DNA from 3 places in the Streptomyces sp. NPDC003247 genome. Region 1 is predicted to be linked to each of the others. Evidence: riboswitches for the same ligand, from Rfam matches in the RefSeq annotation. Region 1 holds a riboswitch; each other region holds the start of a gene.
The links. Region 1 has a riboswitch for cobalamin ahead of ACFYWQ_RS14175 (ABC transporter substrate-binding protein). Riboswitches for the same ligand answer to the same signal wherever they lie in the genome.
Positions count from the first base shown of each region.

Region 2: another riboswitch for cobalamin. It lies ahead of ACFYWQ_RS40085 (cobalamin biosynthesis protein); the one in region 1 lies ahead of ACFYWQ_RS14175 (ABC transporter substrate-binding protein).
Region 3: another riboswitch for cobalamin. It lies ahead of ACFYWQ_RS08755 (ribonucleoside-diphosphate reductase subunit alpha); the one in region 1 lies ahead of ACFYWQ_RS14175 (ABC transporter substrate-binding protein).

Region 1 is NZ_JBIAPF010000004.1:102,850-112,633, forward strand. Features, by position in the region: gene ACFYWQ_RS14170 (FecCD family ABC transporter permease) at 1-806, opposite strand, end outside; gene ACFYWQ_RS14175 (ABC transporter substrate-binding protein) at 803-1,858, opposite strand; cobalamin riboswitch at 1,914-2,127, opposite strand; gene ACFYWQ_RS14180 (YnfA family protein) at 2,517-2,852, shown strand; gene ACFYWQ_RS14185 (hypothetical protein) at 2,956-3,162, shown strand; gene ACFYWQ_RS14190 (alpha/beta hydrolase fold domain-containing protein) at 3,352-4,275, opposite strand; gene ACFYWQ_RS14195 (GNAT family N-acetyltransferase) at 4,544-5,344, shown strand; gene ACFYWQ_RS14200 (DUF3237 domain-containing protein) at 5,498-5,965, shown strand; gene ACFYWQ_RS14205 (glycoside hydrolase family 43 protein) at 6,184-7,587, shown strand; gene ACFYWQ_RS14210 (hypothetical protein) at 7,789-8,307, opposite strand; gene ACFYWQ_RS14215 (mannitol dehydrogenase family protein) at 8,439-9,784, opposite strand, start outside.
Region 2 is NZ_JBIAPF010000019.1:98,434-108,217, reverse strand. Features, by position in the region: gene ACFYWQ_RS40105 (alpha/beta hydrolase family protein) at 218-1,345, opposite strand; gene ACFYWQ_RS40100 (class II aldolase/adducin family protein) at 1,547-2,239, opposite strand; gene ACFYWQ_RS40095 (anion permease) at 2,388-3,629, shown strand; gene ACFYWQ_RS40090 (hypothetical protein) at 3,665-3,886, shown strand; cobalamin riboswitch at 4,128-4,248, shown strand; gene ACFYWQ_RS40085 (cobalamin biosynthesis protein) at 4,348-5,292, shown strand; gene ACFYWQ_RS40080 (cobyric acid synthase) at 5,289-6,797, shown strand; gene cobN (cobaltochelatase subunit CobN) at 6,794-9,784, shown strand, end outside.
Region 3 is NZ_JBIAPF010000002.1:846,095-855,878, forward strand. Features, by position in the region: gene ACFYWQ_RS08740 (cytochrome P450) at 1-1,185, shown strand, start outside; gene ACFYWQ_RS08745 (GlxA family transcriptional regulator) at 1,208-2,170, opposite strand; gene ACFYWQ_RS08750 (ribonucleotide-diphosphate reductase subunit beta) at 2,383-3,396, opposite strand; gene ACFYWQ_RS08755 (ribonucleoside-diphosphate reductase subunit alpha) at 3,396-5,747, opposite strand; cobalamin riboswitch at 5,871-6,020, opposite strand; gene ACFYWQ_RS08760 (GNAT family N-acetyltransferase) at 6,061-6,567, opposite strand; gene mctP (monocarboxylate uptake permease MctP) at 6,656-8,284, opposite strand; gene ACFYWQ_RS08770 (DUF3311 domain-containing protein) at 8,281-8,547, opposite strand; gene ACFYWQ_RS08775 (GntR family transcriptional regulator) at 8,715-9,479, opposite strand.

The DNA of each region.
Region 1 (9,784 bases):
AGGACCAGGCCGACGAAGCCGATCGCCCCGGCGCAGCTGACCAGGACGGCCGTGAGCAGCGCGGTCGCGCACAGCAGGACCAGCCGGGCGCGGCCGACGCGCACGCCGAGCGAGGCCGCGGCCTCCTCCCCGAAGGCGAACGCGTCCAGGGTGCGGGCGTGTCCGAGGCAGACGCCGAGCACGGCCGCCAGGACGCCCGCGCACAGCAGTACGTCGGTCCAGTCGGCGCCGGAGAGCGAGCCGAGCAGCCAGAACAGCACGCCGCGGGTCGTCTCGGCGTCGGCCGAGGTGAGCACGGTGAAGGAGGTCAGCGCGGAGAACAGCTGCATCGCCGCGACGCCGGAGAGGACGACGCGGTCGGTGCTGCCGCCGAGGCTGTGGCTCAGCAGCAGGACGAGCCCGAAGGACACCAGCGCCCCGGCGAACGCGCCCCCCGACAGGGACACCGCGCCGCCGCCCACGCCGAGCACGACCACGGCGACCGCGCCGGTGGAGGCCCCCGAGGACACCCCGAGCACGAAGGGGTCCGCGAGCGGGTTGCGCAGCAGCGACTGCATCACCGCCCCGCACAGCGCGAGTCCCGCCCCGCAGACGGCGGCGAGCATCGTGCGGGGCATGCGCAGGTTCCAGACGATGCCGTCGCGCAGCGGCGCCAGCCGGCTCTCCCCCGCCCCGAGACGGGCGGCGACCGACGCCCACACGTCCGAGGCGGAGATGTCGGCCGGGCCGATCGTCACGGCGACGGCGACCGAGGCGGCGAGGACGAGCAGGCCGCAGGCCGTCACGAGCGTGTCGCGCAGCCTCACCCGGCGAGCCCGAACGAGCGCAGTCCGGCGGCGACCTGTTCGATGCCCTCGACCGTGCGGATCGACGGGTTCATGGCCTGGCCGCTGAGCAGGATGTACCGCTTCTTCTTCACGGCGGTGAGGTTGCGGGTGGCGGCGTCGGTCTCCAGGAAGCGGATCTTGGCCTCGGCGGTCTCCGCCGTCTGCGACCTGCGGCTCAGGTCGCCCAGGACGATGACGTCGGGGTCACGGTCGGCGACCGTCTCCCAGTTGATCTGCGGCCATTCGTCGTGTGTGTCGGAGAAGGCGTTCTCCGCGCCGACGGCCCGGGTGATGGCGCCGGGGGCGCCGCAGCAGCCGGCGAGGTAGGGCGACTCGGAGTTGGCGAACCAGTACATGAGGGAGACGCCGGAGGCGTCCAGTGCGGCGGTGGCCTCGCGCACCCGTTCCTGGAGGCTCGCCACGAGCTTCTCGCCGCGCGCCTCGACGTCGAAGGCGCGGGCCAGGTCGCGTATCTCGCCGTACACGGCGTCGAGGGTGAGCGGCTCGCTGCGGGAGCCGTCGCCGCCGCTGTCGTTGTCCTTGCCCTCCGAGCAGTCGGACGGCGAGACGTAGGTGGGCACGCCCAGCTCCTCGAACTGCTCGCGCGTGGCGACGCCGCCCTTGCCGAGGGTGGAGACGAACGAGGCGGTGACGAAGTCCGGTTCGGCGTCCAGCACCTTCTCGAAGGACGGGTTGTTCTCGGCCAGCCGCGGCACGGACGCGCTGGCCTTCTCCAGTCCCTTCATCACCGGGTCGGTCCAGGTGGCGGTGCCGGCCATGCGGTCCTGGAGGCCGAGGGAGAGCAGGATCTCGGTGGTGCCCTGGTTGAGGGAGACGGCCCGCCGGGGTGCCGACTCCAGCGTGACGCGGTGCCCGCAGTCGACGATCGTGCGCGGGTAACCGGCGGTGGCCTTCTCCCCTCCTGCGGCGGATCCGCCGGAGCCTCCGCAGGCGGTGAGCAGGAGGGCGGGGGCGAGCAGGAGGGCTACGGTGCGCGGGGCGCGCGGCGGTGTGGAACGGAGCACGGGCATGCCTCGGGTGTCGGGGCTCGTACGCGGAGCCTGGCCTGCGGACGTCCGCCACGCCCTGGGGCGTGGCGGTGCCAGCAGGTCTTCGGACTCGGGTTCGTCCGCGCGGGGCGCCTTCCCGGTGCGGTGCCGCACCGGCCCGCCGGCCGGCCCGTCCCCTTCCCAGTGGCACGCGTGCCCCGCCCGTCCCCCTCACCGCTGCGCGTCAGTTCCGGATTCGCACCGGATTCCCTGGCCTCGGATGTGGCTCGACTGGCCTCGGCAGGCTATCAAGCCACCGGTACGGCCAGATCACGGCGTCGGCCGCGGGCAGGGTCCGGGAGCAGGCGTCCTCTGCGGGCACGGTCCGGGAGCAGGCGCCCGGTGCGCGGGCGGTCCGGAAGCAGGCGCCCGGTTCACGGCCAGATCACGGGCGTCGGCCACGGGCACGGGCACGGTCCGGGAGCAGGCGTCCGCTGCGGACACGGTCCGGAAGCAAGCGCCCGGTGCACAGGCAGTCCGGCGTCCGCTGCGGGCGCGGCCCCGGCACCCGGCGCGCGCGGGCGGTCCGGGACCCGGCGCGCGGGCGGTCCTGGCCCCGGCGTCCGCCGCCTGTACGGCCCGACGGCTCCTCAGGGTCGGCCGGAGATCGCGGCAGCGGCCCGGTCGATAGGGTCGCCCCATGACTGTCGCCCGTTCCGTCGCCCTGTTCGTCGTCGCCGCCCTGTTCGAGATCGGCGGGGCCTGGCTCGTCTGGCAGGGCGTCCGCGAGCACCGGGGCTGGGTCTGGGCCGGGGCGGGCGTGATCGCGCTGGGCCTGTACGGCGTCGTGGCCACCTTCCAGACCGACGAGAACTTCGGCCGCATCCTCGCCGCCTACGGCGGTGTCTTCGTCGCCGGATCGATCGCCTGGGGCATGGTCGCCGACGGCTACCGTCCCGACCGCTACGACGTCGTCGGCGCCCTGGTCTGCCTCGCCGGCATGGCCGTAATCATGTACGCGCCACGGGCGCGGTGAGCCGGCCCGCCGTCGTCGGCCGGGCGAGCCGGCGGGGGCGGTGCCGCCGCGGCTCGCGCCGGACGCACGTGTGTCACCGGCCGCCGTGGGGTCGGATGTGCGGGTGCGGGGTGACCAGGCCGCTCTGGTAGGCGATGACGACGAACTGGGCGCGGTCGCGGGCGTGGAGTCGATGCCGGGCATGAAGGACGTGCCGTCGTCGGAGGCGGCGGGTGCCGTGGCGGCGCCCGCCCCGACGGCGCAGAGCAGCACCGCCCACAACAACGTCACGAGCCGGCGCCGCCGGAAGGCGGTCCGGCCCCACCGGTAGAGCGAGGTGGCCACGGGAAACGGATCTCCAGATCTGGTGTCGGGTGGACGACCAGCCTGGCGTGGCGGGGGGCGCCGGGGCATCGTGCCGGTGCGGGCACTGTGGCCTGGTGGCAGGGCACGAGCCGGCGCGCCCGGGTCCTCCCGCAGGAGGAGGACCCGGTACTCCCCGGGGACGACGGCGGGCCCGTCAGCCGGAGAGGAAGCTCGCGAAGAAGTCGAGCGACCGGTCGACCTCCTTGAGGGAGGGGCCGCGGTTCAGGTGGCCGTGCGTCATGCCCGCCGCGAGGTACGTCCGGACCGGGACACCGCGCTCGTCCAGTTGCCGGGCGAGGAGTTCGCCGGACGGCCGGAGGTCGTCGAACTCGGAGAGGACGACACCGGTCGGGGGCAGGTCGTCCAGGTTCGCCGCCCCGGGCATCGCGTCCGCCGGCAGGTCGGTCAGGCGGCCGACGTAGTTGCGCACCATGCCCTCGATCGACTCGGTGGTGAACCGCAGGAGCGACGGCAGTTCCCGCATCGCCGCCGCCGTCTCGTCGTCCAGGGCCGGGGTCGGGAAGTGGGCGAACGGATAGGCCAGCAGCAGGGTGTCCGGGCGGGGTTCGTGCCGGTCGCGCAGCCGGATCGCCGTGGACAGGGCGAGGGCGGCGCCCGCGCTCGCGCCGCCCAGGGCGACGGGGCCGCGCACCTGGCCGGGTCCGTGGAGCCAGAGCCACGCGGCGTGCGCGTCGTCGACGGGGACGGGGTGGCGGATGCCGTCCACCGCCAGCCGGTACCCGACGGAGACCACCAGGGCCCCGGCGCGGGCGGCCAGCTCGGCGGAGACCGTGTGCGCTTCCGGCATGTCGAGATCGCCGGCCGCGAAGCCGCCGCCGTGCAGCCACAGCAGCGCGCGGCGGGGCTCGTCGCGCGGGGCGTAGACACGGACGGGCACCTCGCCGTGCGGTCCGGGGACCACGAGGTCCTCGACCGAGACGTCCGGCAGGCTCCACTCGCCGGGATCGCGGTAGTACTCCGCGAGCCGGGCGCCCGCCTCCGGGTCGGACGCGGCGCCCTCCCGGCTGAGGCCGTCGAGCAGGTGCAGCTTCCCGGCGAGGAAGGGATCTATCGGCATGGGCGCTCCCAGGGTGTCGGGTCGGTGGTGCGGGCGGCGCGCCCCGGGACGGGGGCGGTGTCGGGCGAGGACGCCGGTCCCGGGGCTCCTTGTCGGGACCAGTGTGATCGCCCGGCGGCCGTTCCCGGCAGGCGGCGCCGCCCGCCTGCCGGGAACGGGCGCCGCGGAGGTCCCTCAGAAACGCCCTGTGGCAGGCGTGAACCCTGGACCGGTGCCGTTCGTTACTCCTCGGAAGCATCCACGCACTCCACGGCACGAGGGGTTGTCCATGACGGGTCTCACGGAATCGATCGAATCGATGGAGCAACTCGCCACGGTCTGGCGCGCCTTGGTCCTCGACCGGGAACCGCGCGCGGACGTGCGGGACCTGCCGGGCGTCGCCGTGCGCTGGGCCGACTGCCGGTTCGCGTTCTGGAACTGCGTCACGCTGACCGACGTGGGGGCGGACGCGGTGCTCCTGGAGAGGCGTCTGACGCAGGCGGCGGACATCATGCGCGCGAAAAAGCACCCGGGCTTTCTGTGGCTCTTCGAGGACCTCCTCGACGGCGGGGCGCGCGCGGGCCTGGCGGAGGCGGCCGAACGGGCCGGTCTCCAGCACGCCTTCGCCGGCACCGGCATGGCCGGGAACCTGCTCCCCGTGCCCGACCCGGTCCACCCGGACCTGACGTTCGCGCGGGTGAGCACCGACGAACAGCTGCGGGCGTACGCGGACCTCAACGCGCGCGCCTACGGATTCCCGCTGGAGGACGGCCGCGACGGGCTCCTCGGCTCCGCGCTGTGGAAGACCGGCGTGCACGCCTACCTCGGCCTGCGGGACGGTGTCCCGGTGACGTGCGCCGCGACGCTGGAGGCGGAGGGACGCCTCTTCGTCGTGCTCGTCGCCACGGACCCCGCGTGGGAACGCCGGGGCTACGGCGAGGCGGTGACCCGGAAGGCGCTGCACGAAGGCGGCCGAGCGACCGGACTGACCCGCGCCACTCTGCACGCGACCGCCGCCGGGGCACCCGTGTACCCCCGCATCGGTTTCGAGCCGAACTCACCGGTGCACTTCTACGGATCGAAGAGCTGACCCTCCGTCGGTCGAGGGCCGGCTCCGTGCCCCCGGGGCGTCGCCGGTGCCGTCGCGCCCGGTATCGTGCATCGACTTCGCGGACCTGCGTTCCCGGACCGCTCCGGCGCCCCGACCGCGCCGGGGCGTGTCCCCCGACGACGGGAGTACGGCATGGCGCACGCCCCCAGCACCCGGCACGCCTTCACCCTGGAAGTGGAGCTGGCTCCTCCGATCGACGTGGGCGAGACCCCGCACGGCCGGCGCCGGGTGATCCCCATCACCGGCGGCACGTTCAGCGGGCCGGACGCCCGCGGCCAGGTCCTGCCGGGCGGCGCCGACTGGAACCTCGTCCGCCCGGACGGTGTCACCCACCTGTGGGCGCGCTACACCCTGCGCACCGACGACGGTCACCACCTCATGGTCACCAACGAGGGCTGGGGCACCCGGGACGAGGCGTCCGTGCGACGGATCTCCGCGGGCGGCGGAGGTGAGCCGGACGGCTGGTACTGCCGCACCAACCCTCGCTTCGAGGTGGGTGAGGGGCCCTACGCGTGGATGAACCACACCCTCTTCATCGGCGACCTGCGTCCCCCGGTCGGCCTCGACCGCGTGACCATCGTCGTCCACCGCGTGACCTGACGCGTCAGAACCCGCTCCCGCAGGAGAAGTCGCGTCGAAAATATTGACGTGCCCCGGACAGGGCTCTACTTTCTGACCGCCTGACCGAACCACGTTCGAGATATCGGCCATGCGGAAGGTGCCGAGCCGCCGTTCCTTTCCCACGGTCCACGCGTCCTGCCGCCGTTCGCCCGTCCGCCGCCGTGAGCTCACCCGACCCGCACACACCCGGAGAGCCGATGAGCGCACCATCCCGCCCCCAGGCCATGCCGTCGCGCAGACTGTTCCTGGGCTCCGCCGCGGCCGGTTCCCTGGCCCTGGCCGCCGATCTGACGCTGGGGACCGGACCCGCCCACGCCGCCGACTCCGCCTACGTCATGGGCTACTTCACCGAATCGCCCCAGGGCGTCGGCACCGACTACGGCCTGCACCTCGCCGTCAGCACGGACTCCCTGAACTGGATGCCGCTGAACCAGAACAACCCCGTGGTCACCCCCACCGCCGGAGCCGGCGGCCTGCGCGACCCGTTCATCCTGCGCAAGCAGGACGGCACCTTCGTCGTGCTCGCCACCGACCTCAAGGGCACCGACTGGACCTACAACAGCCAGACCATCCACGTCTGGGACTCCACCGACCTGCGCACCTTCACCAACTACCGCCGCCCCCACCTGCACGACCTGGTCACCCACAGCTGGGCCCCGGAAGCCTTCTGGGACGCCTCCCGCGGCCAGTACGCCATCATCTACTCGTCCGTGAACTCCTCCGGCCACAACGTCCTCATGGTCAACCACACCACCGACTTCACGACCGTCTCCGCCCCCCAGGTGTTCTTCGACCCGGGCTACGACGTCATCGACGGCGACATGGCCGTCGGCGTGAACGGCGTCAACTACCTCTACTTCAAGAGCAGCAGCACCGGCGGCCTGGTCGGCGCCCGGTCCACCTCGCTGAACCCCGGCAGCTTCACGCCCTTCAGCACCTCGGTCGCCCACGGCGGCACCGAGGCACCCACCCTCGTGAAGTCCCTGACCACCGGCACCTGGTACCTCTGGGGAGACACCTACACCCCCAACGGCGTCTTCTACGCCTGGCAGAGCACCGACCTCGCCGCCGGCACCTGGACCCCGGTCGACCAGAAGCTCTACACCCACCCGGTCAACGCCAAGCACTGCACCATCGCCACCATCACCAGCACCCAGTACGCCGACCTCGTCACCCGCTGGGGCGCACCCACCTGGAACCGGCTCAAGTCGTACAACTACCCCGACCGCTACGTACGCCACGCCGACTTCACCGCACGGATCGACACCTACCCGTTCGACCCGTACACCGACTCCCAGTGGCGCCTCGTCCCCGGCCTGGCCGACACCTCGGGCATCTCCTTCCAGTCGGTCAACTACCCCACCCGCTACCTGCGCCACTACGACTACCAGCTCCGGCTGGACACCGACGACAGCACCACCACCTTCGCCCAGGACGCCACCTTCCACCGGGTCAACGGCCTGGCCGACGCCTCCTGGGCCTCCTTCCGCTCCCACAACCAGCCCACCCGCTACATCCGGCACTCCGCCTACGCACTGCGCATCGACCCGATCTCGACCACCACGGACCAGGCCGACGCCACCTTCTCGGTCGGCTACTGACGGAGTGCCGGGCAGCAGACGAACGGGTCACCGGGCGGCCGGTCCGCCGGGTGGCCCGTTCAGGTGCCGGGCCGGACGGCCGCCGGGATCAGTGAGGCGTGCTGGTGACTGCCGTCGGCCATCGTCCGACAGCCGTGCACGTGCCGGCCGTGGATGCGCGGGTCGTCGCCCGGCGGGACAGTGCGGTCCAGGCGCCGCACGTCAGCGGGGTGCGGACAGCGGTCTCGCCGTCACGCGCAGGCAGCCCTGTTCCGGGTCGGCCACGACCGCCGTGCCGAGCCCCTGGTACAGCCGGCGCCAAGCGCGCAGCCCGGTCCACAGCGCACGCTCCCAGTCGGCTGCCGCGAGGTGCGGAGCCGTACGGGTGTTCAGGTGGGCGGCCGCGGTGACCAGGTCGGGATCCAGCAGGTCCTCGACGTCCGTGCCGAGCCGGTCGAGGGCGAAGACGTGGGCGAGAGCGGCGGCGGCGTGCTCGGCGGACTCCTCGCGGGCGGTCGCCGGACGATCGGGCAGGAACACCCCGGGGCAGAGGCGCTGAAGGGTGGGTGACCAGCCGAGGCAGACCGCGTTGGCCAGGAAGAACACCGGGAGGTAGCGGTACCCCGGGACCGCCGCCGCGGTCTCCGTGCAGGGAGGGCCGAGCGGGCGCCCCGCGTGGCGCAGCTCGGTCACACGGTTGCCGGAGGGGTCCAGGGACTCGTGGAACTCGATGCGGTACATGGGGGCGGTGCTCCTCACCGAGGCCGCTCGACCGCTCGGCCGTCCGAACGGCCGGACATCGGCCGCCGACCGTTTTCCTGCGGAACGTCCGTATCGGATTTCTGAGGAACGTCCGTCTCGGATTCGTTCGTTCATGGCGCGTACCGTCCTGCGGCGTGCGCGGCGACGGCGGCCACCAGTTCCCGGTCATGGGCGAGGGCGGGGTCGAGGAAGTCCAGGACGCGGCGGGCGGCCTCGGGGAGCGGGCCCCGGGCGGCGGCCAGCGCGGTGTCCGCGGAGGCGTCCTTCACCGGGGCGCCCGCGCCCCGCAGGTGCAGCAGCCATGCCGCGATCACCTCGGTCGCGGCCCGCGGCATCCGGCCGTGGGCACGTTCGGCGCGCAGGGTCGGCAGGATGCGTACGGGGAGCTTCTGCGAGCCGTCGGCGGCGATCTGCGCCAGGGTGTGCCGTATCCGGGGGTTGGCGAAGCGCGCCAGCAGCGCCTCCTGGTAGGCGGCGAGATCGCGGGCGGGCAGCCGCAGGTGGGGGGAGGCCTCCGCCCACCACCGCGTGAGCCGGTCCCGGCACCGCGGGTCGGCGACCGCGTCGGCCACCGTGGTGTGCCCGAGCGCGGATCCGGCGTAGGCCAGCAGCGAATGGCCGCCGTTGAGCAGCCACAGCTTGCGCTCCTCGTAGCGGCTCACATCGGCCACGACCCGCGCGCCCGCGTCCTCCCAGGCGGGGCGGCCGGCCGGGAAGTCCCCGCCGAGCACCCACTCGGAGAAGGGCTCGGTGACCACCGGCGCGGCATCCGCGCGGCCGGTGGCGGCGCGCACCGCGGTGACGTCCTCGTCGGTGCTGCCGGGAGTGATCCGGTCGACCATCGTGGTCACGTACGCCGCGTGCTCCGCGGCGGCGACGAGTTCGGCCCGCCCGGTGGCCTCGGCCGTCTCCCGCACCACACGGCGGACCACGGCGCCGTTGCCCGGCAGGTTGTCGCAGGACACGACGGCGACGGGCCCGTGGCCGGCCGCTCGGCGCGCGGCCAGGCCGGCCAGCAACCGGGCGGCCGCGGTGACGACGGGGGCCCGCACGTCGCCGCGCAGCGCCGCGAGGTCGGCGGCGACGTCCGGCCGGCCGGTGTCGAGTCCCGGGTCGCCGCCGCCCGCTAGGGCGTACCCGGCCTCGGTGACGGTCAGGGTGACCACCGCGAGCGCGGGCCGCTCCCAGTACTCCAGCCAGGCGGTGTGGTCGCTTCCCGGATGCGCGGCCGTGAGCGAGCCGACCACCTCGCAGCGGTCCTCGCCGGTGTCGCGGGTCACCAGGGTGTAGAGGCCGTCCTGGGCGGCCAGCGCACGGGCGAGTTCCGGGCGGCGGCCGGAGAACGCCGCGATGCCCCACCGGGCGGCGTCCGACGCCCGGTCGGTGTACCAGGCCTGGTGCGCCCGGAAGAAGCCACCCAGCCCCAGGTGGAGGATGCGTACGGGGGCGGCCGGGC
Region 2 (9,784 bases), on a different contig from region 1:
GATCCCGTGGCAACGGGTGTGGTGGGCCTGCGGGCGGGACGGTGACGGCCCGTGGCAACGGGCGTGCGGTCCCGCGGGCGGGGGGTGGTGGCCCGTGGCAACGGGCGTGCGGTCCCGTGGGCGGGGGGTGGTGGCCCGTGGCAACGGGCGTGCGGTCCTGCGGGCGGGGGTGGTGGCCTCCTGTGGGGAGCCCCGCCGCGCCGCCCTACGGCGGAGGTCACATCAGCGGGGTCAGGAAGCGGCGGAGGATTTCCTCGTAGGCGGCGGGGTCGGCGTTCCACATGGCGGCGTGGGGGGCCTGCCGGACGGGGTGGAGGGTGACGAGGTCGGGGCGCCGGGCGGCGAGCCGGCGGGTGGCCTCCCAGGGGGCGACCGGGTCGTCGGGGCCGTGGAAGACCAGGGCCGGGACGCGCAGGCGGGAGGGGTCCGCCGCCTCGTCGGGGTGGTGGGCGTCCAGGCCGGTGCGGCCCTGCGCGGCGCGGACGGCGAGGGGCAGCAGCGCGCCGGGGGTGTGGCGGGCGGCGGCGAGGGCGCGCAGGGTGGCCTGCCAGTCGAGCACCGGGGAGTCCAGCACCAGCCCCGAGACGAGGTCGCGCAGGCCGGAGTGGGCGGCGGCCCGCAGGGCCATGGTGGCGCCGGTGGACCAGCCGAGCAGGACGACGCGTTCGGCGCCGTACCGCACGGCGTACCGCAGGGCCGCGTCGACGTCCCGCCACTCGGTGGCGCCGAGGTGGTTGAGGCCGTCCGGGGGGCGGGGCGCGCCGAGGTCGCCGCGGTAGGCGAGGGCGAGCACCGGGAAGCGCCGGCGGTGCAGGAAGCCGGCGAGGTTGAGCACGTGCTCCCGGGTGGTGCCCAGGCCGTGCACGGCGATCACCCAGGTGCGGCGGGCGCCGGGGACGAACCAGGCGGGCAGCGGTCCGAGCTCGCCGGGGACGTCGACGTCGGCGTGGTCGAGGCCGAGCGCGCCGCTCGGGGTGCCGACGTGCAGGTTGGGGGTGAGCCACACCGCGTCGCCGGGGCTCAGTGTGCCGTGGGTGACGCGTTCGAGGCGGCGGACGACGGTGTCGGCGGAGGGGGACGCGGTGGGCAGGACCGGGCCGACGACGGCGTGGGAGCCGTTTCCGCCGAGGCCGTAGGTGCCGGGCCGCAGGGCGGCCAGGTCGCGGGTGAGCACGATCTGGCCGGCGGCGGTGCCGTGCACGGTGAGCCGGGGTTCGGTGGGCAGGGGGCGGCCGGGCGGCGCCTTGAGCGCGGCGTCGCTGGCGAACCGGCCGGCGGCGACACTGGCGGCGCCGGCGGCCAGGGCTGCGGTGACGGCGGCGGCCGTCGCGGTGACAGTGCGCACCCGTCCAGTGTCCCGGCCGATCGTCCGACCGGCCAGTGGTGGTGCGGGACGGAACGAAGCACGGCGCACCAAAGACCGGAGCACGGCGCACCAAAGACCGGAGCAGGGCGTACCAAGGGCCGGAGCACTGCACGCCACGGGCCGAAGCGCGGCACGCCACGGGCCGGAGCGGAGGAGCACGGCGTGCCGCGGGCCGCCCCGTCAGGCCCGCTGCCCGTAGCCCCCCAGCCGCTCCGCCACCGCCGTCAGCTGGTCCGGTGTCAGGAGGGTCGGGGTGAGGCCGGGCACCGACGACGCGGTGAGCCACAGCCGGCACATCCACTCCAGCTGGGCGGTGCGGTCGTAGGCCTGGTCGAGGGTGGCGCCGTAGGTGAGGGTGCCGTGGTTCTGGAGGAGGCAGCCGGTGCGGCCGTCGAGGGCCCGGAGCATGTTGTCCGCCAGTTCCTGGGTGCCGTAGGTCGCGTAGGGGGCGACCCGGACGGAGCCGCCGAGGGCGCAGACCATGTAGTGGACGGGCGGGAGTTCGGTCACGAGGGTGGAGACGGCCGTGGCGTGCACGGCGTGGGTGTGGACGACGGCGCGGGCGTCGGTGGTGCGGTAGACGGCGAGGTGCATCGGCAGTTCGCTGGTGGGGACCAGGGTGCCGAGGACCTGCCGGCCGTCGAGGCGGACGCCGGTGATGTCGTCGGGGGTGAGGCGGTCGTAGGGCACGCCGGAGGGGGTGACGAGCACGGTGTCGCCGACGCGGACCGAGACGTTGCCGGAGGTGCCGACGACGAGCCCGTCGGCGGCGGTGCGGCGGGCCGTCGCCAGCAGGTCGGCCCAGGCCCGGGTCTCCTCCGTCCCCGCTGTGCCGGCGGTGTCGTGGCGGGGGTCACGTCGCAGTTCAGCCATGCCCATGATCCTGCCAGGGGCGGCGCCCGGGCGGCTGGAATCCGGGACTCCGCAGACAGTCATCGCGAAGCCCGACTCAGTTCACCTTCCGTTCACCCAGGTTACCTACCTTCATCCAGCCAATGACCTCGAACGATTGCCTGGGTAAATGGAAAACTTCTCGCTGATCCTCGCGATTGTGGTGGTAACCGCACTCGCGTTCGATTTCACGAACGGTTTCCACGACACCGCCAACGCGATGGCCACGACCATCTCGACCGGCGCGCTCAAGCCCAAGGTCGCGGTGGCCATGTCCGCCGTGCTCAACCTTGTAGGCGCATTCCTCTCGGTGGAGGTCGCCAACACGATCTCCAAGGGTCTCGTCGACGAGACCGGCATCCGTCCCGAGGTCATCTTCGCCGCCCTGGTCGGCGCGATCCTCTGGAACCTCCTGACCTGGCTGGTCGGACTCCCCTCCAGTTCCTCGCACGCCCTCATGGGCGGTCTGATCGGCGCCACCATCGCCTCGGCGGGCGTCGGCGCGGTCCACGGCGACGTGCTCGTCACCAAGGTGCTGCTCCCGGCGGTCGCCGCCCCGATCGTGGCGGGCGTCGCCGCGATGTTCGCCACCCGCCTGTCGTACACGCTCGGCCGGAAGGCCGACGGCAAGGCGGCCGAGAAGGGCTACCGGGCCGGCCAGATCGCCTCGGCGGGCCTGGTCTCCCTCGCCCACGGCACCAACGACGCGCAGAAGACGATGGGCATCATCACCCTCGCCCTGGTCGCCGGCGGCGCCGTCGCCCCCGACTCCGACCCGCCGCTGTGGGTCATCCTCTCCGCGGGCCTCGCCATCGCGCTCGGCACCTACCTGGGTGGCTGGCGCATCATCCGCACCATGGGCAAGGGCCTGACCGACCTCCAGCCGCAGCAGGGCTTCGCCGCCCAGACCAGCGCGGCCACCGTCATCCTCGCCTCCTCCCACCTCGGCTTCTCCCTCTCCACCACGCACTCGGTCTCCGGCGCGGTGATGGGCGCGGGGCTGGGCCGCAAGGGCGGCGTCGTCCGCTGGTCGACGGCCACCCGGATGTTCATCGCCTGGGGCCTGACCCTGCCGGCCGCGGCTGTCGTCGGCGCGCTCGCCGAGTACGTCACCGGCCTCGGCGCCTGGGGCACGGGCCTCGTCGCGGTCTTCCTCGTCGCCTCCAGCGCCGCGATCTGGAAGCGGTCCCGCAGCGAGGTCGTGGACGCGTCGAACGTCAACGGGACCGACGAGCCGGCCGGCGTGGTCACCACGGCGATCGCGGCCGTCACCCCGCCCCCGGCGGGCACGGTCCCGGACGGGCCGGTCGCCGCCGTCCCGTCGCCGGCCGCACCGGCCATCGCCACCGAGCCGACGGCTCCCGCCGCCTGAGCCCGCCCACCCGGCACACAGAGAAGAGAAGCATCATGAAGATCGACTGGGCGGCTCTGGGCTCCGTCTTCGGCGTCAGCCTCGTGGTCACGGTGGCCCTGGTGGCGCTGTTCACCCTCGGCATCATGGGCCTGTCGCGGCGCGAGCGGGCCGCGGCGCAGGGCGGGACGGCCGCGCTCGCGGTCACCGGGGCGTACGCCTGCTTCGCGGCGTGCGCGGCCGCGGTGGCGTACGGCATCTCGCTGATCGTGGCCTGAGCCGCGCACCGAGGGTCTCCGGCCCTTCACGCACCACGGGTCCCCGCCCCTCCTCCGCCCCCCTCCCCTCCCTCTGTCGTCCCTCCTCCCTCCGCCCTGTCGGCGGCCGTCCCACCGGCGGTCCCGGCGGGGCGGACGCACGTCCGCGACCGGCCGTCCCGGACGGCCGGTGTGGGGTTCTGCACACTCTCCCCGTGCAGGTCAACACCAAGTTGACGGCCGTTCCGGGCCCGTGGTGGACTGCCGGAGCCATGTACGGCGACAGGAAGAGGAAGCCGGTGTGAGTCCGGCGCGGTCCCGCCACTGTCACCGGGGTAGACACCCCCGGGAGCCAGGAACTCTCGTCGCCGGTCTCGTCGAACCAGGGCGTGGACACCCTGAGTGAGGACATATCGCCATGCTCGGCTGCCGTTCGAGGTCATCCACCCGGTCGTTGCCCGACCCCGCGGCCGGCTGAGCCGATGGGTGCCGATCGCTTTCACGCGTACGGCGCCGCCGCCGGCCTCCTGGGGGACCTGCTCCTCGGCGATCCGCGCCGGGGACATCCGGTCGCCGTGTTCGGGCGGGCCGCGGCCGGCGTGGAGCGGGTGCTGTGGCACGACCACCGCGGGTGGGGCGCGCTGCACACCGCCGTGTGCGTCGGCGGGGCCGTGGCCCTGGGCGCCGGCGCCGCACGCGCCGTCCGGTCGTCGGCCGCCGCCTCCGCCGCCCTGACCGCCACCGCCACCTGGGCCGTCGTCGGCGGGACCTCCCTCGTGCGCGAGGCCCGGACCATCGGGCGGTGCCTGGAGGCGGGGGACGTCGAGGGCGCGCGGGCCCGGCTGCCGCATCTGTGCGGGCGGGATCCACAGGCCCTGGACGCGGACGGGATCGCCCGCGCCGTCGTCGAGTCCGTCGCCGAGAACACCTCCGACGCGGTGGTCGGGGCACTGCTGTGGGGCGCCGTGGGCGGTGTGCCGGGGCTGCTCGGCTTCCGGGCCGTCAACACCCTCGACGCCATGGTCGGCCACCGGTCGCCCCGTCACCGCCGCTACGGCTGGGCCTCGGCGCGCCTGGACGACCTGGCCGGCTGGCCGGGGGCACGGCTGACGGCCGTCCTCGCCGCCGTCGCCGGGGACGACCCCCGCGGGGCCGTACGGGCCTGGCGGGCCGACGCGCGCAAGCACCCCAGCCCGAACGCCGGTCCGGTGGAGGCCTCCTTCGCCGGCGCCCTCGGGGTGCGGCTGGGCGGGACCCTGTCCTACGGCGGCCGGGTCGAGCACCGGCCCGTGCTCAACGGGGCGGCCGGGCGGCCCGTGGCCGCGCGGGACATCGAACGTGCCGCGCGGCTCTCCCGCCGTGTCGGCCTCCTCGCGCTCGGCGTCACCGTCGCCGCGCGCCTCGTCGCGAAGGGGCGTACGTCATGAGCGGGGGTCTCCTCGTCGCCGGCACCACCTCCGACGCCGGCAAGAGCGTCGTCACCGCCGGGATCTGCCGGTGGCTGGTGCGGCAGGGAGTGAAGGTCGCGCCCTTCAAGGCGCAGAACATGTCGCTGAACTCGTTCGTGACGCGGGAGGGCGCCGAGATCGGGCGCGCGCAGGCCATGCAGGCCCAGGCGTGCCGGGTGGAGCCGACCGCGCTGATGAACCCCGTGCTGCTCAAGCCCGGTGGCGAGCAGAGCAGCCAGGTCGTGCTGCTCGGGAAGCCGGTCGGCGAGATGAGCGCCCGCGGGTACCACGGGGGGCGGCAGCAGCAGCTGCTGGGCACCGTGCTGGAGTGCCTCGACACGTTGCGGGGCACGTATGACGCGGTGATCTGTGAGGGGGCCGGTTCTCCCGCCGAGATCAACCTGCGGCGGACGGACATCGTGAACATGGGGATCGCGCGGGGCGCCGGGCTGCCCGTGCTCGTCGTCGGCGACATCGACCGGGGCGGCGTCTTCGCCTCGTTCTTCGGGACCGTCGCCCTGCTCTCCCCCGAGGACCAGGCGCTCGTCGCCGGGTTCCTCGTCAACAAGTTCCGCGGCGACGTCTCGCTGCTGGAGCCGGGCCTGGACATGCTGCACGGGCTGACCGGGCGGCGGACGTACGGGGTGCTGCCGTTCCGCCACGGGCTCGGCATCGACGAGGAGGACGGGCTGCGGGTGTCGCTGCGCGGCACGGTCCGGGAGTCGGCCGTCGCCCCTCCCGTGGGGGAGGACGTGCTGCGGGTCGCCGTCTGCGCGGTCCCGCTGATGTCCAACTTCACCGACGTCGACGCGCTGGCCGCCGAGCCGGGCGTCGTGGTGCGGTTCGTGGACCGGCCGGAGGAGCTGGCGGACGCCGATCTCGTGGTCGTCCCCGGCACCCGGGGGACCGTGCGGGCGCTGGAGTGGCTGCGGGAGCGGGGGCTGGCCGACGCCCTGGTCCGCCGTGCGGCCGAACAGCGGCCCGTCCTCGGCATCTGCGGCGGCTTCCAGCTCCTCGGCGAGCGCATCGACGACGAGGTCGAGAGCCGCAGGGGGCGGGTGGACGGGCTCGGCGTCCTCCCCGTGCGCGTGCGCTTCGCCCGGGAGAAGACCCTCACCCGGCCCGTCGGGGAAGCCCTCGGGGAGCCGGTCGAGGGCTACGAGATCCACCACGGGGTCGCCGAGGTCCTGGGCGGGGAGCCCTTCCTCGACGGCTGCCGGGTCGGGCAGACCTGGGGCACGCACTGGCACGGTTCGCTGGAGTCGGACGGATTCCGGCGGGCCTTCCTGCGCGAGGTGGCGGCCGCCGCGGGCCGTCGTTTCGTGCCCGCCGCCGGCACCTCGTTCGCCGCGCTGCGCGAGGAGCAGCTCGACCGGCTCGGCGACCTGATCGAACAGCACGCGGACACCGACGCGCTCCGGCGGCTCATCGAGTCGGGCGCGCCGCAAGGACTGCCTTTCATTCCACCGGGAGCGCCCGCATGAGCACAGTGTTGTTGTTGTCGACCGCCGACACCGATCTGCTGGCGGCCCGGTCCGCCTCCGGCGCCTCCTACCGGATCGGCAACCCGACCCGGGTGGACGTCGAGCGGGACCTGCCCGCGCTGGTCGAGGGCGCCGACATCGCCGTCGTACGGCTGCTGGGCGGCAAGCGGGCCTGGGAGGACGGGCTGGCCGCGCTGCGGGCGTCCGGGATCCCGACCGTGCTGCTCGGCGGGGAGGGCGTGCCCGACGCCGAGCTGATGGCCGAGTCGTCGGTGCCCACCGGGGTCGTCGCGGAGGCCCTGAGGTACCTCGTCGAGGGCGGGCCGGACAACCTGACCGAACTGGCGCGGTTCCTGTCGGACACCGTGCTGCTGACCGGCGAGGGGTTCGACGAGCCGCGGAAGATGCCCGAGTTCGGGGTGCGCGGGGAGCGGGACCTCGTCGCGGGCCGGCCGACCGTCGGTGTGCTCTTCTACCGGGCCCACGAGCTGAGCGGCAACACCGCCTTCGTGGACACGCTGTGCGAGGCGATCGAGGCGCGGGGCGCCAACGCGCTGCCCGTGTACTGCGGTTCGCTGCGGGGCGCGGACCCCGGGCTGTACGAGATCCTCGGCCGGGCCGACGCGCTCGTCGCCACCGTCCTCGCCGCCGGCGGCACGCACGCCTCGCAGGCGTCGGCGGGCGGCGACGAGGAGGCCTGGGACATCGGCGCCCTGGCCGACCTCGACGTGCCCGTCCTCCAGGGGCTCTGCCTGACCTCCTCCCGGGCCGCCTGGGACGCGTCCGACGCCGCCCTGTCCCCCATGGACGCGGCGATGCAGGTCGCCATCCCGGAGTTCGACGGGCGGCTGATCACCGTGCCGTTCTCCTTCAAGGAGCAGGGGCCCGACGACGTGCCGGTGTACGTCGCCGACCCCGAGCGGGCGGCCCGGGTCGCCGGGATCGCCGTCCGCCACGCCCGGCTGCGGCACAAGCCGAACGCCGAGAAACGGATCGCGCTCGTCTTCACCGCCTACCCGACCAAGCACTCCCGCGTCGGCAACGCGGTCGGCCTCGACACGCCCGCGTCGGCGGTACGGGTCCTGGACGCGCTGCGGGACGCGGGGTACGCGCTGACCGACTACCCGTCCGGCGGCGACGAGCTGATCCACCGGCTCATCGAGGCCGGCGGGCACGACGTGGAGTGGCTGACGGAGGAACAGCTCGCCGCCGCGCCGGCCCGGGTCCCGCTGGCCGACTACCGGGCCTGGTTCGACAAGCTCGACCCGGAGCTGCGGGAGGCGATGCTGGAGGCGTGGGGGGAGCCGCCGGGTTCCCTCTACGTGGACGGCGACGACATCGTGCTCGCGTCGCTCCGGTTCGGGAACGTCGTCGTGGTGATCCAGCCGCCGCGCGGCTTCGGCGAGAACCCGATCGCGATCTACCACGACCCCGACATGCCGCCGTCCCACCACTACCTGGCCGCCTACCGGTGGCTGGAGAACAGCTTCGGCGCCGACGCGATCGTCCACATGGGCAAGCACGGCACGCTGGAGTGGCTGCCGGGCAAGGGACTCGGGCTCAGCGGCGGCTGTGCCCCGGACGCCGTCCTCGGTGAACTCCCGCTGGTCTACCCCTTCATCGTCAACGACCCCGGCGAGGGCACCCAGGCCAAGCGGCGCGGGCACGCCACCGTCGTCGACCACCTGGTGCCGCCCATGGCGCGCGCCGACACCTACGGCGACCTGGCCAAGCTGGAGCAGCTCCTCGACGAGTACGCGCTCGTCTCCGACCTGGACCCGGTCAAGGCGCCGGCCGTGCGCGCCCAGATCTGGACGCTGGTCAAGGCGGCCGAGCTCCACCACGACCTGCACGTGGCCGAGCAGCCGGGCGACGACGACTTCGACGAGTTCGTCATGCACATCGACGGCTATCTGTGCGAGATCAAGGACGTGCAGATCCGGGACGGCCTGCACGTCCTGGGCGGCGGCCCGGTCGGGGAGCCGCGCGTGAACCTGGTGCTCGCGGTGCTGCGGGCCGCGCAGGTGTGGGGCGGGCAGGCGAACGCGCTGCCGGGCCTGCGGGCGGCGCTGGCCGCGCACTTCGGGCTGGTGGAGAAGGAGCTGCTCGCCGAGCCGGGGGCGCCGGTGAAGGTGTCCGTCGAGCTGACGGACCTGGTGGCGGGCCCGTCGCGCACGGCCGCCGACGCGATCGACCTGCTGGAGCAGCTGTGCCGGCGGCTCGCGGAGGGCCTGGAGTCCCTCGGGTGGGACACCGCGGCCGTCCCGGGCCTGGTCCGTGAGGTGATCGGTGTCCGGCTCCCGGACGCCGTCGCCGTGCTGGAGTTCGCCTGCGCCGAGGTCGTGCCGCGGCTGGCGCGCACCACCGACGAGATCGGGAACGTCCTGCGCGCCCTGAACGGCGGTTACGTCCCGGCGGGCCCGTCCGGCTCGCCGACGCGCGGACTGGTCAACGTCCTTCCGACCGGCCGGAACTTCTACTCCGTCGACCCCAAGGCCATTCCCTCGCGGCTCAGCTGGGAGGTGGGGCAGTCGCTCGCCGACTCCCTCGTCCAGCGGTACCTCCAGGACACCGGCGCGTACCCGAAGTCCGTCGGCCTGACGGTGTGGGGCACGTCGGCGATGCGCACGCAGGGCGACGACATCGCCGAGATCCTGGCGCTGCTGGGCTGCCGCCCGGTGTGGGACGACGCCTCGCGCCGGGTGACCGGGTTCGAGGTCGTCCCGCTCGCGGAGCTCGGCCGGCCCCGCATCGACGTCACGGTCCGCATCTCCGGTTTCTTCCGGGACGCCTTCCCGCACGTCGTCGGGCTGATCGACGACGCGGTGCGGGCGGTGGCCGGGCTGGACGAGCCCGCCGAGTCCAACTACGTGCGGGCGCACGTCGAGGAGGACGCGGCCGCGCACGGCGACCGGCGGCGGGCGACCGCCCGGATCTTCGGCTCCAAGCCGGGCGCGTACGGTGCCGGTCTGCTGCCGCTGATCGAC
Region 3 (9,784 bases), on a different contig from region 1:
TACGCCGTCACCGACCCCGGCCTCACCGGAGAGCTGGCCCTCGACCCCGACTACATCATCGCCGGACCCCTGTGGGAGTCCCTGGAGGGCCTGCTCGGCAACGAGGGCGTGGCCACCGCCAACGGGCCGCTGCACCGGCGCCAGCGACGCACCATCCAGCCCGCGTTCCGGCTCGACGCCATCCCGGCCTACGGGCCGATCATGGAGGAGGAGACGCACGCGCTCGCCGAGCGCTGGAAGGACGGCCGGACGGTCGACTGCACCTCGGAGGCGTTCCGCATCGCGGTCCGCGTCGCCGCCCGCTGCCTGCTGCGCGGCCGGTTCATGGACGAACGCGCGGAGCGGCTGTGCACCGCCCTCGCCAGCGTGTTCCAAGGTATGTACCAGCGCATGGTGGTACCGCTCGGACCGCTGTACAAACTACCGCTTCCGGCCAACCGTGAATTCAACCGGGCTCTGGCCGATTTACATCTCCTGGTCGACGAGATCATCGCCGAACGCCGGGCATCCGGTCAAAGGCCGGACGATTTGCTGACGGCATTGCTGGAAGCGAAGGACGACAATGGCGACCCCATCGGGGAACAGGAGATCCACGATCAGGTCGTCGCGATACTCACCCCCGGCAGCGAAACCGTCGCGGCCACGATCATGTCTCTGCTGCTGGTCCTCGCCGACCACCCGGAACACGCCGACAAAGTGCGCGCCGAGGTCGAGGACGTAACCGGGGGGCGGCCCGTCGCATTCGAGGACGTGCGCAAGCTGACGCACACCAACAACGTCGTCGTGGAAGCCATGCGTCTGCGCCCCGCCGTATGGATTCTGATGCGGCGGGCGGTCACCGACACCGAACTCGGCGGGTATCGCATTCCGGCCGGTGCCGACATCGTGTACAGCCCGTACGCGATCCAGCGCGACCCCCGTTCCTACCGGCGGCACCTGGACTTCGACCCCGACCGGTGGCTCCCCGAGCGGTCGGGCGACGTTCCGAAGTACGCCATGCGCCCCTTCGGGGTGGGCAAGCGCCAGTGCCCCGGCGACCACTTCTCCATGGCCCTGCTCACCCTGGTCACGGCGGTGCTCGCGGGCACGTTCCGCTTCGAGCAGGTCGCCGGCTCCGACGCCGCGACCCGGGTGGGCATCACCCTGCGCCCGAAGCGGCTGCTGCTGACGCCGGTACCCCGCTGACCGGTGCGTCTCCGGCGTACGGTCAGGCGGCCGACGGCCCGCGGAACGTGCGCCGGTAGGCGTTCGGGGTGGTGCCCAGCGCCCGCACGAACTGGTGCCGCAGCGCCGCCGCCGTCCCGAAACCGGCGCGCCCGGCGATCGCGTCGACCGTCTCGTCCGTCGACTCCAGCAGGTGCTGGGCGAGCAGGACGCGCTGGCGCAGGAGCCAGCGGTAGGGGGTGGTGCCGGTCTCCTGCTGGAAGCGGCGGGCGAAGGTGCGCGGTGCCATGTGCGCGCGGGCCGCGAGCTGCTCGACGGTGACCTCCCGGTCGAGGTGCCGCTCCATCCAGGCGAGCACCTCGCCCACCGTGTCGCACCGCGACCGGGGCAGCGGCCGTTCGACGTACTGGGCCTGGCCGCCGTCCCGGTGCGGCGGTACGACCATCCGCCGGGCGATCCGGTTGGCGACCTCGGGCCCCTGCTCCTTGCGGACCAGGTGCAGACAGGCGTCGATCCCGGCGGCCGTGCCGGCCGACGTGATCACGGGGTCGTCGTCGACGTAGAGGACGTCGGGCTCGACGTCCGTGCGCGGATACCGCCGGGCGAGCTGCTCCGCGTGCCGCCAGTGCGCCGCGCAGCGCCGCCCGTCCAGCAGCCCCGCCGCGCCCAGCACGAACACCCCGGAACAGACGCTCAGCACCCGCGTCCCGCGGTCCACGGCCCGCCGCAGCGCGTCGAGCAGCTCGGGCGGGTAGTCGCGTGTCAGGTACGCCTTCCCGGCCGGCACGGCGATCAGGTCGGCGCTCTCCAGGCGTTCCAGGCCGTGCTCCGTGCGCACCCCGAAACCTGCGGGGGTGGTCAGCGCGGGCCCCTCCCCGGAGGCGACCGCGAAGTCGTACACCGGCAGCCCCTCGTCACTGCGGTCGAGGCCGAACACCTCGCACACCACACCGAGTTCGAAGGGGTGCACACCGTCGAGGACGACCGCGACCACGTTCTTCAGCATGCCGCCAGTGTGCCGTGCGAGTGGCAGGATTTTGAAGGTGTACGGCAGTCCTGCCACTGCCATGAGCGTCACGGGCGCACGATGCTTACCCCCATGAACGCACTCGGCTCCTACCTCACGGTCCTGGTTCTCTTCCTCCTCCTCGCGGGTCCGGCGCTCGTGGGACTGGCCCGCGAACGCCGGATCGACCGTCAACTGAGGGCGGCCAGGACTCAGAAGTCCTCGTCCAGGTCGACCGTGCCCTCCACGGCCACCTGGTACGCCGACACCCGGCGCTCGAAGAAGTTGGTCAGCTCCTGAACGCCCTGCAACTCCATGAAGGAGAACGGGTTCTCCGAGCCGTACACCGGGGCGAAGCCGAGGCGCGTCAGTCGCTGGTCGGCGACGCACTCCAGGTACTGCCGCATCGAGTCGGTGTTCATGCCGGGGAGCCCGTCACCGCACAGGTCGCGCGCGAACTGAAGCTCGGCCTCGACGGCCTCCCGCAGCATGTCGGTGACCTGCTGCTGGAGCCGGTCGTCGAAGAGGTCCGGCTCCTCCTTGCGGACGGTGTCGACGACGTCGAACGCGAAGGACATGTGCATGGTCTCGTCCCGGAACACCCAGTTGGTGCCGGTGGCGAGGCCGTGCAGCAGGCCCCGGCTGCGGAACCAGTAGACGTACGCGAAGGCGCCGTAGAAGAACAGGCCCTCGATGCACGCGGCGAAGCAGATCAGGTTGAGCAGGAAGCGGCGCCGGTCGGCCTGGGACTCCAGGCGGTCCAGCTTCTCCACCGAGTCCATCCAGCGGAAGCAGAACTCGGCCTTCTCGCGGATGGAGGGGATGTTCTCGACGGCGGCGAAGGCGGCCGCGCGGTCGTCCGGATCGGGGAGGTAGGTGTCCAGGAGGGTCAGGTAGAACTGGACGTGGACCGCTTCCTCGAAGAGCTGCCGGCTGAGGTACAGCCGTGCCTCGGGGGAGTTGATGTGCTTGTACAGCGTCAGCACCAGGTTGTTCGCGACGATCGAGTCGCCCGTCGCGAAGAAGGCGACCAGCCGGCCGATCAGGTGCTGCTCGGCCGGCGTGAGCTTCGCGAGGTCGGCCACGTCCGAGTGGAGGTCGACCTCCTCCACGGTCCAGGTGTTCTTGATGGCGTCCCGGTAGCGCTCGTAGAAGTCCGGGTAGCGCATGGGGCGCAGAGTCAGCTCGAAGCCGGGGTCGAGAAGGTTCTTCGTGGTGGAGCTCATTACTGGCAGGCCTCGCAGGACTCGGGGTTTTCCAGGGAACAGGCGACGGCGTCCTCGGGCGCCGGCTGCTGGACGGGAACGGTGGCCTGCGCGGCGCGGGCGATGCGGGTCGCCGGGCGCGAGCGCAGGTAGTACGTCGTCTTCAGGCCCGATTTCCAGGCGTACGCGTACATCGAGGAGAGCTTGCCGATGGTCGGCGTCTCCAGGAACAGGTTCAGGGACTGCGCCTGGTCCAGGTACGGGGTGCGGGCGGCGGCCATGTCGATCAGGCCGCGCTGCGGGATCTCCCAGGCGGTGCGGTAGAGGGCGCGGACGTCGGCCGGGATCCAGGTGAAGTCCTGCACCGAGCCGCCCGAGTCGCGCAGCGCCTCGCGGGTGCGCGCGTCCCAGACGCCGAGCTCCTTGAGCTCCCGCACCAGGTAGGAGTTGACCTGGAGGAACTCGCCGGACAGCGTCTCGCGCTTGAACAGGTTGGACACCTGCGGCTCGATGCACTCGTAGACGCCCGCGATGGACGCGATGGTGGCGGTCGGCGCGATGGCGAGGAGCAGGGAGTTGCGCAGACCGGTGCCGGCGATGCGCTCGCGCAGGGCCGCCCAGCGGTCCGGCCAGGTGAACTCGACGCCGTAGTGGTCCGGGTGCAGGACGCCCCGGGCGGTGCGGGTCTTCTCCCAGGCCGGCAGCGGGCCGTTGCGCTCGGCGAGGTCGGCGGAGGCCTCGTACGCGGCGAGCATGACGCGCTCGGCGATCCGGGTGGAGAGGGCCTTGGCCTCGGGGGAGTCGAAGGGCAGGCGCAGCTTGAAGAAGACGTCCTGGAGGCCCATCGCGCCGAGGCCGACCGGGCGCCACCGGGCGTTGGAGCGGCCCGCCTGCTCGGTCGGGTAGAAGTTGATGTCGACGACGCGGTCGAGGAAGGTGACGGCGGTGCGGACGGTGTCGTCCAGCCGCTGCCAGTCGATGCCGTCGCCGTCGACGAAGGCGCCGAGGTTCACCGATCCCAGGTTGCAGACCGCCGTCTCCCCGTCGTCGGTGACCTCCAGGATCTCCGTGCAGAGGTTGGAGGAGTGCACGACGTGGCCCGGCGTCGCGGTCTGGTTGGCGGTGCGGTTGGCGGCGTCCTTGAAGGTCATCCAGCCGTTGCCGGTCTGCGCGAGGGTGCGCATCATCCGGCCGTACAGCTCGCGCGCCGGGATCGTCCTCCGCGCCAGGCCCGCCGCCTCGGCCCCGCGGTAGGCCGCGTCGAACTCCTCGCCCCACAGGTCGACCAGCTCGGGCACGTCGGAGGGGGAGAAGAGGGACCACTGCGCGTCGGCGTTCACCCGGCGCATGAACTCGTCGGGGATCCAGTGCGCGAGGTTCAGGTTGTGCGTACGGCGGGCGTCCTCACCGGTGTTGTCGCGCAGCTCCAGGAACTCCTCGATGTCCGCGTGCCAGGTCTCCAGGTAGACCGCGGCCGCGCCCTTGCGCCGGCCGCCCTGGTTCACGGCGGCGACGGAGGCGTCGAGGGTCTTCAGGAACGGGACGATGCCGTTGGAGTGCCCGTTGGTGCCGCGGATGAGGGAGCCGCGGGAGCGGATCCGGGAGTACGACAGCCCGATGCCGCCGGCGTGCTTGGAGAGGCGGGCGACCTGGTGGTAGCGGTCGTAGATCGAGTCCAGCTCGTCCTTGGGGGAGTCGAGGAGGTAGCACGACGACATCTGGGGGTGCCGGGTGCCGGAGTTGAAGAGCGTCGGGGAGGAGGGGAGGTAGTCGAGGCGGCTCATGAGCCCGTAGAGCGCGGCGACTTCGTCCACGGCCCGCGCGGTGTCGTCCTCGGCGAGTCCGGCGGCGACGCGCAGCAGGAAGTGCTGGGGCGTCTCGACGACCTTGCGGGTGATCGGGTGGCGCAGGAGGTAGCGGCTGTGCAGGGTGCGCAGGCCGAAGTACCCGAAGCGGTCGTCGGCGTGCGGGTCGACCAGCGCGTCGAGCCGCGCGCCGTGCAGCGTGACGAACGCGGCCGTCCGGTCGGCGATCAGCCCCTCCCGGTGTCCCACGGCGACGGACCCGGTGAAGGAGGTCACGCCCTGGGAGGCGGCCTCGGCGCGGATGCCGAGGGTGAGCAGACGGGCGGCCAGCCGGGAGTAGGCGGGGTCCTCGGAGATGAGGCCGGCGGCCGCCTCCGTGGCCAGCTCGCGCAGTTCCGTCTCGTCCGCCCGCGCGGAGCGGCCCCGCAGGGCGGCGGCGGCGACCCGGCCCGGGTCGCCGTCGGGCAGGTCGGCGGTCAGCTCGGTCAGGGTCCGCAGCAGGGCGGTACCGGGGCCGTCGGTGTCCTGCGGGGTGGCTGAAGCCGGATCGGCTGGCGCGATGGTCACGTGGGGGCTCTCCCTCGCTCGGCAAGGGGCCTGGCGGAGGGCAGGGGGCAGCACACGAGCGCGCACGGCGTCGCGTCCACCGGCCCACTCCACGAGGCCCGGACGTCAAGGCACCCGAGCCGGACGGCCGGGCGCACTGTCGGCAGGTCCTCGGACTGGACGGGTGTGCGCACATGGGTAGGCGCGCACACGAGTACACCGTTGCGGGACAGTTCCGGATTCACACCGGATTCCCCTGCGGCGACAGCGAGCACGAGCATACATCTTGTGCTCGCCCGTCACGCCACCCCCAGATGTTGTGTTGCCGGTGATCTCAGAGCGTCAACCGGTAGGTCAGGAGAGTGATGTCGTCCAGGTGCGGCACGGGATTCCAGTCCCGCTCGGGTGTGCGGACGAAGCCCAGCCGCTCGTAGAGCCGGTGGGCGGTGTGCATGGCCCGCTGGCTCGACAGCACGACGGCCGTGCAGCCCCGCGTGGTCCGCGCACGCTCCACACAGGCCCGCACGAGGGCCTCGCCGGCGCCCCGGCCGCGCTGCTCGCGCGCGACCGCCAGCGCGCGGATCTCGGCCTCGCCGGGCCGGGCGATGTCGGCGACGGGCCCGGGGCCCGGTACGAAGGTGACCCCGCCCAGGAGCAGGTCGCCCGCCACGGCCACGAGGACGGTGGCGGCGGCCGCCCGCGCGGCCACGTCCTTCAGCACGGGCAGGTACGCGTCGCCCTCGCCGTAGTCGAGGAGGCCGTCGTCGAGATAGGCGCGGGCGGTCAGGTCGCCGAGGCCGGCGTGTTCGGAGGGTTCCGCTTCCCGGATCCTTATGTCCATGGCGCGCAGTGTGCCCCACGCACACGACGGTGGGCCGCCGGATTTCTCCGCCGGCCCACCGAGAGCCTTGCCGCGTGCGACGTTCCGGCTAGTGGGACGTTCCGGCGGTCGCCGGCGGCAGCTCCACCTGGACGCCCGGGTCGCCGGCGTCCGCCGTGTAGTCCTCCGGGCTCGTCTCGTCGACGCCCTCCGGGGCCTTCAGCGCCTTCAGCACGAAGGTGAGGACCACCGTCACCACCACGTTCAGCACGAACGCCGTCAGACCGATATACCCGATCTCGCCGATGCCGGGGATCTCCTTCGCCGACCCGCCGAAGTGCTTCTGGGTGGGGGAGGCCACGCCGTAGGCGGCGAGCGTGCCGTAGAGCATGCCGACGGCCCAGCCCGCGAGCAGCGCCCAGCGGTGGAACCAGCGGGTGAACAGGCCGCCGACCAGGGCCGGGAAGGTCTGGAGGATCCAGATGCCGCCGAGGAGCTGGAAGTTGATGGCGACCGTCTTGTCCATCGTCAGGACGAACGCCAGGGCGCCCACCTTCACCAGCAGCGAGACCAGCTTGGAGACGCGGGTCTCCTCCTTGGGCGTCGCGTCCGGCTTGATGAAGTCCTTGTAGATGTTGCGGGTGAACAGGTTCGCGGCCGCGATGGACATGATCGCCGCCGGGACCAGCGCGCCGATGCCGATCGCGGCGAAGGCCACGCCCGCGAACCAGTCCGGGAACATGTCCTCGAACAGCTGCGGGATGGCCAGCTGCCCGTTGGTGACCTTGACGCCGGCCGCGATCGCCATGAAGCCCAGCAGGGCCAGCAGGCCGAGCATGAGGGAGTACAGCGGCAGGATCGTGGTGTTGCGGCGGATCACGTCACGGCTCTTGGAGGACAGCGTCGCGGTGATCGAGTGCGGGTACATGAAGAGCGCCAGCGCGGAGCCCAGGGCCAGCGTGGCGTACGTCCACTGACCCGCCTCGGCCGGCGCCAGCGCGCCCCGCGGCTTGCCCGTCGCCGGGTTGGTCTGCGCGAACGCGTCACCCGCCTTGGCGAAGACGTCGTCGAACCCGCCCAGCTTGATCGGGATGTAGATGATCGCCACCGCGATCACGATGTAGATCAGCGTGTCCTTCACGAACGCGATCAGGGCGGGCGCGCGCAGCCCCGACGAGTAGGTGTACGCGGCCAGCACGCCGAAGGCGAGCAGCAGCGGCAGGTCCTTGACGAACCAGTTGGTGTTCTCGCCGCCGCCGACCCCCATCACGTCCAGCACGGCCTGGATGCCGACGAGCTGGAGCGCGATGTACGGCATGGTCGCGAGGATGCCGGTGACGGCCACGGCCAGCGACAGGCCCTTGGACCCGAACCGGCCGCGCACGAAGTCCGAGGTGGTGACGTACCCGTGCTTGTGCGAGACCGACCAGAGGCGGGGCAGGAAGGTGAAGATCAGCGGGTAGACGAGGATCGTGTACGGGACCGCGAAGAAGCCGGACGCGCCGGCCGCGTAGATCGCCGCCGGGACCGCCACGAACGTGTAGGCCGTGTACAGGTCGCCACCGAGCAGGAACCAGGTGATCCAGGTGCCGAACGACCGGCCGCCCAGGCCCCATTCGTCGAGGCTGTGCTCGTTCTCGGCCCTGCGCCAGCGGGCCGCGAGGAAGCCCATGACGGTCACGGCCAGGAAGAAGAGGACGAAGACGGTGAGTGCGACGCCGTTGACCTCGTTGTTCATCGGGACGCACCCCCGTCCGAGGCCTTGCGGGCGCGCTGGTCACGCTGCCACAGCCGGTACGCGATCATCGTGAGCACGGTGGAGATCAGCACCCAGGCCATCTGGTACCAGTAGAAGAAGGGGATGCCGATCAGCGTCGGCTCCACCTTCGCGTACGAGCCGACCCAGAGCATCGCCACGAAAGGCGCGAACAGGCAGAGGGCGATGACGACGCGTACGGGCGTCACCACCGGACCTCTTGAGACGTGTGGTGCTTCCGGCATCGGGCGACTCCATCCCCTCGTTGATCGCGCGTGCAACGCACGCGAAATGTAGGGGACGGATAAAGGTCAGCGGAAGACCTCGTCCGGATATCGGGACCTCCGCTCCTGCCCGCTCCACCCGAACCGGGGGGGCGGGAGCTCGGTGGGAGCTCGGCCGCGGTGGCCGCCTACTCCTGCGGGCGCTTCAGCCGGGCCACGAACTTGTAGCGGTCCCCCCGGTAGACGGACCGCACCCACTCCACCGGCTTGCCCGCCTTGTCCAGGGAGTGCCGGGACAGCATCAGCATCGGCAGGCCCACGTCGGTGCCGAGCAGGCCCGCCTCGCGCGGGGTGGCCAGGGAGGTCTCGATGGTCTCCTCGGCCTCCGCGAGGTGGACGTCGTAGACCTCGGCGAGGGCGGTGTAGAGGGACGTGTACTTGACCAGCGACCTGCGCAGGGCGGGGAAGCGCTTGGCCGACAGGTGCGTCGTCTCGATCGCCATGGGCTCGCCGTTGGCCATGCGCAGCCGTTCGATGCGCAGCACGCGTCCGCCGGCGGTGATGTCGAGGAGCCCGGCCAGCCGGTCGTCGGCCGTGATGTAGCCGATGTCCAGGAGCTGGGAGGTGGGTTCGAGGCCCTGGGCGCGCATGTCCTCGGTGTACGAGGTCAGTTGCAGCGCCTGGGAGACCTTGGGCTTGGCGACGAACGTGCCCTTGCCCTGGATGCGCTCCAGCCGGCCTTCGACCACCAGTTCCTGGAGGGCCTGGCGCACGGTCGTGCGCGAGGTGTCGAACTCGGCCGCGAGGGTCCGCTCGGGCGGCACGGGGGTGCCGGGCGACTGGGTCTCCGTCATGTCGAGCAGGTGCTTCTTCAGGCGGTAGTACTTGGGCACGCGCGCGGTACGGACGGTAGCCCCACCCTCGTTCTCCGCACTGCTGACGTCGGTGCTCATGGCCTGCCTTCCCGGCTCCGGATGCCGAACGGCCGACATCCCATCGGCCGCGGCTCACATCGTGGCACGGGTTCGTGGGCGGGGTGACCGGTGCGGGTGACCTCGCACGCTCCGTGATCCCCTCTGTATACCCGCGGGACCCGTCTTGGTCTAGTCCAGCACGCCGTCGTAGGGCGGTGGTCCGTTCCGCGCGAGGGCCTTCGGCGGGCGCCCCGGAAATTGAAAAGTCCCTGCATATCGCGGTCGCGTAACGGACGACTCGGCGCCTGTGAAGCACCCTTGACAGCCCTATTGGTCTGAGCCAA